2 regions of the Streptococcus sp. 20925_1_22 genome follow, and region 2 is predicted to be linked to the other one. Evidence: predicted binding sites of a transcription regulator. Region 2 holds the regulator's gene; the other holds the start of a gene.
What was found. The regulator Rex, encoded in region 2, represses fermentation and respiration genes when NADH is low (regulators of the CRP and FNR family bind a similar motif). The targets are predictions, from matches to a motif close to TTGTGAANTANTTCACAA.
Positions count from the first base shown of each region.

Region 1: the regulator Rex is predicted to act here: its motif matches at 1,554-1,571, upstream of O3621_RS07660 (1-propanol dehydrogenase PduQ).

Region 1 is NZ_JAPVYE010000004.1:335,919-341,008, reverse strand. It holds gene O3621_RS07665 (BMC domain-containing protein) at 1-182, opposite strand, end outside; gene O3621_RS07660 (1-propanol dehydrogenase PduQ) at 279-1,421, opposite strand; adenosylcobalamin (AdoCbl) riboswitch at 1,732-1,880, shown strand; gene O3621_RS07655 (cob(I)yrinic acid a,c-diamide adenosyltransferase) at 2,141-2,740, opposite strand; gene cobT (nicotinate-nucleotide--dimethylbenzimidazole phosphoribosyltransferase) at 2,753-3,820, opposite strand; gene O3621_RS07645 (kinase) at 3,822-4,688, opposite strand; gene cobD (threonine-phosphate decarboxylase CobD) at 4,681-5,090, opposite strand, start outside.
Region 2 is NZ_JAPVYE010000003.1:52,841-57,930, forward strand. It holds gene gyrA (DNA gyrase subunit A) at 1-21, shown strand, start outside; gene O3621_RS04695 (class A sortase) at 36-791, shown strand; gene radC (DNA repair protein RadC) at 948-1,631, shown strand; gene O3621_RS04705 (gamma-glutamyl-gamma-aminobutyrate hydrolase family protein) at 1,700-2,392, opposite strand; gene O3621_RS04710 (redox-sensing transcriptional repressor Rex) at 2,417-3,064, opposite strand; gene O3621_RS04715 (DUF4649 family protein) at 3,185-3,406, opposite strand; gene O3621_RS04720 (DUF1831 domain-containing protein) at 3,529-3,876, opposite strand; gene O3621_RS04725 (cysteine desulfurase family protein) at 3,878-4,990, opposite strand; gene O3621_RS04730 (ribose-phosphate diphosphokinase) at 5,001-5,090, opposite strand, start outside.

The DNA.
Region 1 (5,090 bases), on a different contig from region 2:
ATATCAACCGCAATGATAGCCGCTTCACTCGGAGTGATCGTCAAGATTCCAATCGCATCCTTGATTTCTGCCTGCAATCCCAATTTTTCAAAAATGACTTCATCAGGATTTGCGATAAGGTGCGCCAGGGTCACTTGTTTCCCAGGAACGTATTCCTGTATCATTCTTTGTTTTTCTTCCAATTTAGTAAACCTTCTTCATGATTTTAAACGTTCAGAAGTGTACTGCATGCTCTTAATTATTATACAATAATTTTGGCATAACAGCAATTCAGAGGATTAAAACGCTTTCTCTAATACTTTAAGCAGTTCTTCTGCCGTAGGGACGCGAGGGTTAGTCGGAGTACAGCCATCATGTAGAGCAGCTTCTGAAATTTCTACCTTGTACTGAGCAAAAGCATCTGCTTTCACACCATATTCTCTTAGAGAAGTTGGCATCTCTAGTTTTCTTTGCAATTTCTTGATGGCTTCAACCAGCTGTCTTACTCCTGACACAGGGCTTGAAGCACTATATCCCAGTAGTTTGGCAATATCCTGATAGCGGCTCGCTACAGTCTTGTCTGTCGCCTGCCGGTTCCGATTGTTGAATTCGATACCAGCATTATACTGAATGACATGGGGCATTAAAATACTATTTAAACGACCATGAGGTACATGGAACTTAGCTCCTGCCGCATGTGCCAGACTGTGATTGATCCCCAAGGAAGCTGTGTTAAAGGCCATACCTGCCAGAGTGGATGCTGCATGCATCTTTTCACGCGCTTCTACATCCTGACCATTTTTGTAGGCTTTAGGTAGGTATTCAAAGACTAGCTTGATTGCCTTTTCAGCCAAGGCATCAGAGAAGTCCGTAGCCTTGGTCGATACATAAGCTTCAATGGCATGGGTCAGTACATCCATTCCAGTGTCAGCCGTTATGTTACCAGGAAGTGACAGAACCAAATCCGCATCTAAGATAGCTACATCCGGAAGGATTTCTTTGGTCACTAAAGGATATTTGGTACCTCTCTCTGCATCCGTGATGACAGAAAAGGACGTTACTTCAGATCCAGTTCCGCTTGTCGTCGGAATGGCAATTAGAATAGCCTCTGAGAAGGCACCTTGCTTCTTGGCAAAATAATACATAGCCTTGGAAGCATCAATAGCAGAGCCGCCACCAATGGAAAGCACAATGCTGATTGGTCTGTCTCCTGCACTCTTGATACCAGCTACAACCGTTTCGATTGGCGGATCAGGCACAATATCTGTGAAAACAACAATGTCATTGCTGTCATCAAAGTTGGCTAAAATAGCATCCAGCGTGCCAGATGTCTTCAAAAAAGGATCGGCAACGACTAAAATATGCTCGTTTTTATAATGGCTTAATTGCTGCAGAGCGCCCTTGCCCACATGCAATTCAGTCTTATAGGAAATCTTATACATCTTTTCTCCTTTCTGTTGTATCTGTTTTTAAACAAAAAGAAACTATATGAAAATAAGACTGCTCCCCTACACATGTCACAGCATTTTCATATAGCTTCATTGCTTATTTATCTTCAGTACCCCTTTGTACTATATTGAATTATAACACAAAAGCGCTTTCATGGCAATAAAAAAGTCATTAATATAAGAAGTTTTTAGTGCCGCATCCCCTTACAAAGCCAAGCTTATTTGAAGAATTAAATTTTTATTAAAATTTAGTTCATTTTCCTTGTAATTCCCTGTGAAAGGTGTTACAATCTAGTTACTAGGAAATTGATTTTAGTACTTTTAAGGATATGGAAGTCTGGTGCAAATCCAGCGCGGTCCCGCCACTGTGATAAGCTTTTCAGCTTTAAGTCAGGTCTTTATTCTTAAATTTTAGTAGATTTCATGCCTCGATGTAAGGTAGTGATGTCAGTTTGGAACAAACATTTTAGCTTAGTTTCCATTATTGACTCTACGTTTAAGTACGTTAATTTTCTAAAGATGAGGTTTCACTTGTCTTTCTGCAAAGGAGCAGAGTCAATAATTGGAAAGCTAGTGCTAATCAACGAAGCTTAGCATAAAGATACAATGATGTATAGGCGGCTTTCTTTTTTTAGAAAATCAAAATAAGTTCTGTCCTTCCAAGACTTGGTAAAGTCAATTTGGAAAGACAGAACTTTTTCTGTTTCTTTTTGTCACTGGCGTTTGCTTGCCCAACGCTCAACATCTGCCTTGGTGATATTGTGGAAGACCTTAGCACCTCTTTCATAGGCGATGTCTTCTTGATTTTTAGTAAAGTTGATTACTCGAGCCAAGGCAAAGAAGTAATCTGATAGACGGTTGACAAAAATCAGGACATTATTGTTAATTTCTGTAGTCCACATAGCCCCTACGATATGACGCTCTGCCCGTCTTGCAATGGTCCGAGCCACATGAATCATGGAAGCAATCTCGTCACCGCCCGGCAGGATAAACCTTTCCAAAGCTGGTGGAATTTCTGCGTAGGTATCAATCCTCTCCTCAATCCAGTCAATCAGCTGCTGATCGACCTTATAAGGGTAAACTCCCTTAGGAGTAGAGAGGTCTGAACCACAGTCAAAGAGATAATGCTGCAGCTGGAGTAGCTCATCTCTCAGCTTATCATCCTTGTTCAGCTTGGTAATAGTATAACCAATCCAAGAGTTCAGCTCATCAATAGTTCCGTAAGCATTAACCCGTTCTGCATCCTTGGCGACACTTTGACCGCCAACTAGCTTGGTCAAGCCCTTGTCACCTGTTTTTGTATAGAGTTGCATATTTTTCCTCCTTTAAGTCACATTTTTGCGAATATCAACATAATCTTCTTCTTTCAAGCTGCCTTCTGCAAAGGTTGGCATGTGCTCCATGGTGTAAACAGCATTTTCCAGCAGAAAGAAAGCCAAAGGACAGCCCGAGCCTTCACCTAGCCGCATATCCAGCAAAAGCATAGGCTCCAGTCCTAGAAAGTCACTGACCAGTCTGTAAGCAGGCTCCGTCGAAGCATGGGAAGCAAAGGTATAGTCCAAGACATGAGGAGTCAGCTGATGGGCAATCAGAAGCCCCGTCAGAGAGATAAGGCCATCCACTACACATGGCAGCTGATAGCGGGCACAGGCAAGATGAGTGCCTGCCATAGCCAGCATATCCAGCCCACCAAGCTTAGCGGTCAGATCCAGAATATCTCCATAAGGAGCGTGGCAATCCAAACACTGCTGGATAACAGCCGTTTTATGAGCCTTCATATCCTGAGTCAGACCAGCTCCATAGCCTGTGACGTCTTCTGCTTTAAGACCGAGAACTGCAGCAATAACAGCAGCTGAGGTGGTGGTGTTGCCAATCCCCATTTCTCCTGTTCCAAAGAGACGATAGCCGTCTTTAATCAAGGCCTCTGTCTTCTTGTAGCCGACTAGAATTGCCGCTATGGCCTTCTCGCGAGTCATGGCTGGATCCACAAGCATATTACGCGTCCCATGACAGACCTTGTCCTTATTTTCCTCAAAGATATCCTTCTTGCAGCCAATATCTACCAGACAGATGTCTGAACCTGCATGTTTGGAAATAGCACACAAGCCTGATTTCCCTGCTAGAATATTGCGAGCAACAGTATAAGTAGTTTCTTGAGGGTTGGCAGAAACGCCTTCAGCCACAATGCCATTATCTGCCACATAGACGAGAACAATCTTCTTATCCAAATCAATGGGACCAGAAAACATGGCATACAAGCGAGCATAGATGGTCTCAAGCTTTCCCAAGGAGCCCGGCGGCTTTCCTAGCTGATCACAATAGCACTGGCCTTCTTGAAGCTTGTCTTTATCTATCGGAAGAATCTGCTCAATAATTTTTTCTAAGTCTTTCAAACTAGTCTATCTCCTCCCTGACCGGCTGCACCCCTTCAAAAATAATCCTGCTCAAAGTCCGAGTCTGATAATAAGCCCCACTGGCTGAGCGAGCTAGTTCAGCCTCTAGCTTAGGCAAGACTTCTAGCTGTTCCCTGCTCAGCAACAAACCAACCAATGTACCACTATGTGCAACATTGAGGCCTAAACACTGGTGTTCTTTTACCAAATTCAGTAATTCTTTCAGATAGGGCTTGGGTAGCCGTTGGTTGTTCAACAAAGCACTATAGCTCGCTAAATGGCCAATTTGTTCCAAGCTTTTCTCCTGACAAGCCTCCTGAAAGAGAGGAAGCAAGTCTTGAGATTCCGCAGCCGGATAGCTAGGACTGTCCTTCATCCGAACCAAGTCAAGAGTTGTCACCATCTCCACAGGCTCCAAGATATAAACATAGAGCTCCGGTCGCCAGTCTGTCTGCCAGACAACTTGACCAGTCAGGGGATTAATGACCGTCCAGTCCGCAAAAGCCACCGAGTCAGTAGGCTCAATCTTGGCACAGAGACGCGTCAAATCTGCCGCCTTTAGAGGCTGCTTTTGTCCCAGAGCAGCTGCCTGCAGGCAGCTAATCATATCAGCTGTGCTGCTAGAATAACCCTTGCTGATAGGCAGGTCTGACTCCTGAACAAAAGAGAAATCATTGGACTCAGGCAGGAGCTCCAGAGCTCGCCTTACCTTTTCACCTTGGGCTTGCCTTGCGAGAGACGAAGCCCCGTCCAATCTCACTCGACTGCGCTTCTCAATCCCATAGGAGAGCAGGACCTCCTGCTCTCCTACTAAACCTTGAAATAATTCACCGCAGGAACCTGGACAGGACACGATTACCTTAGTCATAAGGAGCCTCTTTCGCCAAGACCTCTGTCAGACAAGCCAAAAGCTGTTCATTCTCCTGATGGCTGCGGATGGCTATGCGGTAATGCCGGTCTGTCAGATCATGATAATTTTGACAGGAACGGATAAAAATCTTTCTCTGCCGAAGCTCCTGACGCAAGTCCTGCCGACCTAGATACTCAAAGAAGATATAGTTGACACTAGGCTTGACCGGTCGAATCTGTGAAAATTCAGTCAGCCCTTGAAAAAGGAAATCTCTTTCTAGTCGAAGCCACTGCTTGGTAGCTTCCTGATAGGCCTGATCTTCCAAAAGGACAGGCAGGGCGCGATCAGCCATAGCATTGACCGACCAAGGAGCTCGGCTCCTCTCTATCTCATCAAAGCAAGTCGGATGACAGCTAAGAG
Region 2 (5,090 bases):
GAGGAAGAAAACGAATCGTAAAAGAGGACCTCTATATGGTACAAGGAAAAAGAAGTCGAAAAAGAAAACAAAGAAGTAAAAGAAATATTTTTATCAATATTGTTGCGACATTATTAATTATTGTGGCCCTTGGCTTGATCTTTAATGCGCAAATCCGAAACATGATTATGGTTTGGCATACCAACCAATATCAGGTCAGCAAGGTTTCCAAAGACTCTATTAATAAAAATAAAAATGTTGAGACTAGTTTTGATTTTAATAAGGTAGAGTCACTTTCTACAGAAGCAGTTATCAATGCTCAGTGGAAAGCTCAGCAACTGCCTGTTATCGGAGGTATCTCAATTCCAGAAGTATCCATGAATTTGCCGATCTTCAAAGGACTAGATAATGCTGGATTGTATTATGGTGCTGGTACGATGAAAGAGACTCAGCAGATGGGGCAGGGAAATTATGCCTTGGCTAGCCACCATGTCTTTGGCATCACCGGGGCTAGTAACATGCTCTTTTCCCCACTGGATCGTGCTAAGGCTGGTATGAAAATCTATATCACCGATAAAGAGCAAGTCTATACTTATGTAATCACCAGTGTCGAAACGGTAACTCCAGATCGAACGGACCTGATTGAGGATACTGAAGGTGTTACAGAGATTACTTTGGTTACCTGTGAGGATGCCGCGGCAACCAACCGGACTATTGTCAAGGGAACATTAGAAGGTTCTGTCGAGTATGATAAGGCTCCTAAGGAAGTTCTTGAATCTTTCAGTAAGTCCTATAATCAAATGCAGATTTAAAGACAAAAAACTAAAAAAATTTCACTCCAAAGGTTAGGAAGAACGTTAACTTTTGGAGTGTTTTTTTATCTAAAATTTGTTCTGAATGAAAGATTTTTTGTATCAATTCTTGCTGATTTTAACTCTTTTTCCGAATTATAAGGTAAGGAGGTTTCTATGTATAGTATTTCATTTCAAGATGATATTAGCATAATGCCACGGGAGCGTTTAATGAGAGAAGGAGCTGAAAAACTCAGTAACCAGGAGCTCCTATCAATCTTTCTCAGGACAGGCAACAAAAAAGAAACTGTTTTTCAAGTTTCTCAAAGAATTTTATCATCTATTTCCAGTTTGAACGATCTTAAGTATTTAACTTTGCAGGAATTGCAGACTATTTCTGGAATCGGTCCGATTAAGGCTGTGGAGCTGCAGGCCATTATCGAATTAGGGCGTCGGATTAACCGAGCAGAGGTTCTGCAGAAAGAGCAGATTATGGGCAGTCAAAAATTAGCACAGAAGATGCAGCAAGAGCTAGGAGACATGAGGCAGGAGTGCTTGGTTGCTATTTATCTTAATAGTCAAAATCAAATCTTGCACCAGCAGACTATTTTCATGGGGACTGTAAGCAGAAGCATTGCTGAGCCGAGAGAAATTCTCCACTACGCTCTCAAGCACCTGGCGACATCTATTATACTGGTACACAATCATCCATCAGGCTCAGTCGTCCCTAGCAGAAACGATGATGAAGTGACCCAGCATATGAAAGAAGCTTGTGAGATGATGGGCTTGGTTCTTTTAGATCATTTGATTGTGTCCAAGTCCAACTACTATAGCTACCGAGAGGAGACAGATATGATATAATTTGATTTACTTGAATATAAAAAACTTCTATTCGTGTTGAAAAGAGGTTTTTCTAGGAATAGAGGATTTTAAAGAATATTGACAACATAATCAAACAGAGCTAAGTCTCCTTCTCTGGAGCCAAACAAGAACTCTGGGTGCCATTGGACGCCAAGGAAAGGACTGCCGTCAGTAGAAGTGATGGCTTCAATAATCTTATCGCGCGGATCATAGGCGATGACTTCTAGTCCGGCCGCTAAATCCTTGATACTTTGATGATGGAAAGAGTTGATTTCAGATGCAGGGCCATAGATTTCGTGCAGAATAGAGCCGTTCTTGGTCACCATGCTTTGAGTTGTGTACTCAGCAGAGCTGTCTTGCCAATGATCTTCAATGTCTTGATGAAGAGTACCACCCAGTGCGACATTATAAAGTTGGGTTCCGCGGCAGACAGTGAAGATTGGTTTATTTTGACGGCGGGCTTCCTTGATTAAAGCTAATTCAAAAATGTCCCGTTTGAGTAGATAATCATTGCTGTCAATGGCTTTTTCTTCTCCATAGAACTGGGGACATACATTCTGACCGCCTGTGATGATTAATTTGTCAACAATGGAAACATACTGTTTTGCCATTTCTTCATCACCAATTGGCAAAATCATTGGAATTCCGCCAACTTCTTTAACTCCCTCAACGAATCCTGTCGCCGTATAGCTCATATGGATGAAGTGATCGTCTGGGATTTCTCTTTCATTTCCGGTTATTCCAATAATTGGTTTACTCATTGAGTGTTAAATACCTCTTTCAAATTAATGTTCATTTTTTCTCATGAAGTAGAGCAGAGTCTGCAGTTCGCTAGTCAGGTCAACATACTGAACGACCACGTCCTTAGGTAGGGATAGATTTACTGGTGAAAAGCAGAGAATGCCCTTGACACCAGCCTGAACTAAGATTGATGCAACTTCTTGAGCTTTTACGCTAGGTACAGTTAGGATGGCAGTTTGCACATTTCCTGACTGTATTTTTTCTTTGATTTGGGAAATTCCATAGATAGGAATCCCATCGCTGGTTGTGCTGCCAACTTCTGGATGGTCATCTATGTCAAAAGCCATTACAACCTTCATTTTATTGCGCTCATGAAAACGATAGTGTAGCAGAGCACGTCCCATATTACCAACGCCAACAATCATGACATTGGTAATAGCATTGTCGTTTAAGAGGTCAGCAAAAAAGTTCATCAATTTCTTGACATCATAACCAAATCCTCTGCGGCCAAGTTCACCGAAATAAGAAAAATCTCGTCTGACGGTAGCAGAGTCAATACCAATGGCTTCTGCAATTTGCTTGGAGTTTGCTTTTTCAATCTTCTCAGCATTAAACCGTTTAAAAATACGATAGTAGAGCGACAGTCTCTTAGCAGTTGCTCGGGGAATTGTAGTATTTTTTTCAGTTTTCACAAAATCACAACCTTTCTAATTCTATTTTATAGGAAGTTTGTGAAAAAATCAACTAATTAAGGATGTTTGATTTATAAAAAAGAAAATTAGTAATTGCTGGGAATAGTAGCGTTGAAAAACTTAGTCCTGGTAGGGAGTCAAGTCTAACTGGTACATCTGGCGATACAAGTCCCCAATTAGCCCTGTAAAAGGCAGTTGGTGCTCATTGTAAGTTATGGAAAGTACTTTGAGAGAGTCAGGAACTGTGACGCAGCCAGAGAAGGCTAGAAGAAATTCGTCGAAGTCTTCATAGGTAAGTGTTCGTTTCACCTTATATGAGTCCAAATAGGTCAGTTCAACCATCGTTAATCCTTTCTTTGAGTTCGATTAGTCATTTGATATTTTCAAGCGTTCTAAGTAGGAGTCAAGCTTGTTTGGTCTTTTAAAGAGTCTAAACCAAAAAAGCAAAATTGCGAGAATCTTGCTTATTGTGGTGTCTTTTCAAAAATATTTCTTTCAACCAAGCTATCCATCAAGAAATAAAATTTTTGCTGGATAATGTGATTGTCTTCTGATTTGAAAATATTGACCAAGCGCAGGCCTGATTTTTCAGTGATGTTGATTTTGAAACCATTTAAATCTTTATTGACAATTATTTTCAGCAGAAAACCATTTCCGCTGTTGGGAACAGATTCCAGCAGACGAGAGAGTTCGTAGTTGCCAACCTTGCTTTCAGCGAATGTATTGTCGCGCAAGGTAAATTTCTTGACATTTGGGTGAAGTGAATAGGTATATTCACAGTTTGCTAAGCTAACAGATGTTTGAAAGGCCATCTTATCCTCCTAAAATTTCTTTTAATTTCTTTGTAAATGATTGAATCTCTTGCAGAGTCGTCTGGTCCGAAGTACTGATCCGAATGGACTCATACAAGCGGTTGGAATCCTTGCCATACATAGCTTGCAAGACATGACTGGGTTGTATAGCTCCGGCCGTGCAGGCTGAGCCTGTTGAAATGGAAAAGCCATTTAAATCCATTTGAAGTAGAAGCAGGTCATTTTTTTGATTGGGAAATCCCAAATTGATGACGTAAGGCAAGCTGGGCTGACTTTCATTTAAGTAAAAGTCAATGTCCGATAAGTCAGCAAGTAAGCTGTTTTTTAAGTCTTGCGCATGCTCTAGATTTCCCTCTAGATGTTCCATGCTCTCTGACAGAGCCGCCGCCATGCCTGTGATAGAGATTAGATTTTCAGTTCCAGCCCGGTGCTTTTCTTCCTGGTCACCACCGTGCATGAAATTGTCAAAATCCATCTTCTTGGCATAAAGGAAGCCAACACCTTTGGGACCATGAAACTTATGCGCTGAAGCAGATAGAAAGTCAATCCCTAGCTCGTCTGGGTAGATGGGAAGTTTACCAATTGCTTGAACGGCATCAACGTGAAAAGCAGCAGGATGTTCTTGCAGTAATTCACCAATTTCCTTAATAGGAAGGACAGCACCCGTCTCGTTATTAACCGCCATGACGGACACAAGAATAGTGTCAGGTCTAAGTGCCTTTTTAATATCCTCCGCTCGAATCTGACCATCCACCGGCTGAACAAAAGTAGCTTCAAAGCCGAATTTGTCTACTAAGTACTCCACCACTTCTAAGACAGCATGGTGTTCAATAGCAGTGGTCACAATATGCTTTCCTCGGTTCTGGTGACGAAGGGCATAGCCTTTGATAGCAGTATTATTGCTTTCAGTGCCGCCTGAAGTAAAAAGAATCTTATTGCTTTGAGTATGCAGGGCTTGAGCAATATCTTCACGCGCCTGTCTAAGGAGTTTACTAGCTTCTCGACCATGGCTATGCGTACTGGAAGGATTTCCGAAGACAGTCATAGTTTTGGTCATTACTTGAATTGCAGCGGGCGACAAAGCAGTTGTAGCGGCATTATCTAAATAAATCACTCCGATTACCTTATTTCTTTTGATAGGCAAAGAGTGGGCTGACTGGTTTTCTTTCTTGGATGCGGACAATGGCATCACCAATCAGTTCACTTGCTGTAAT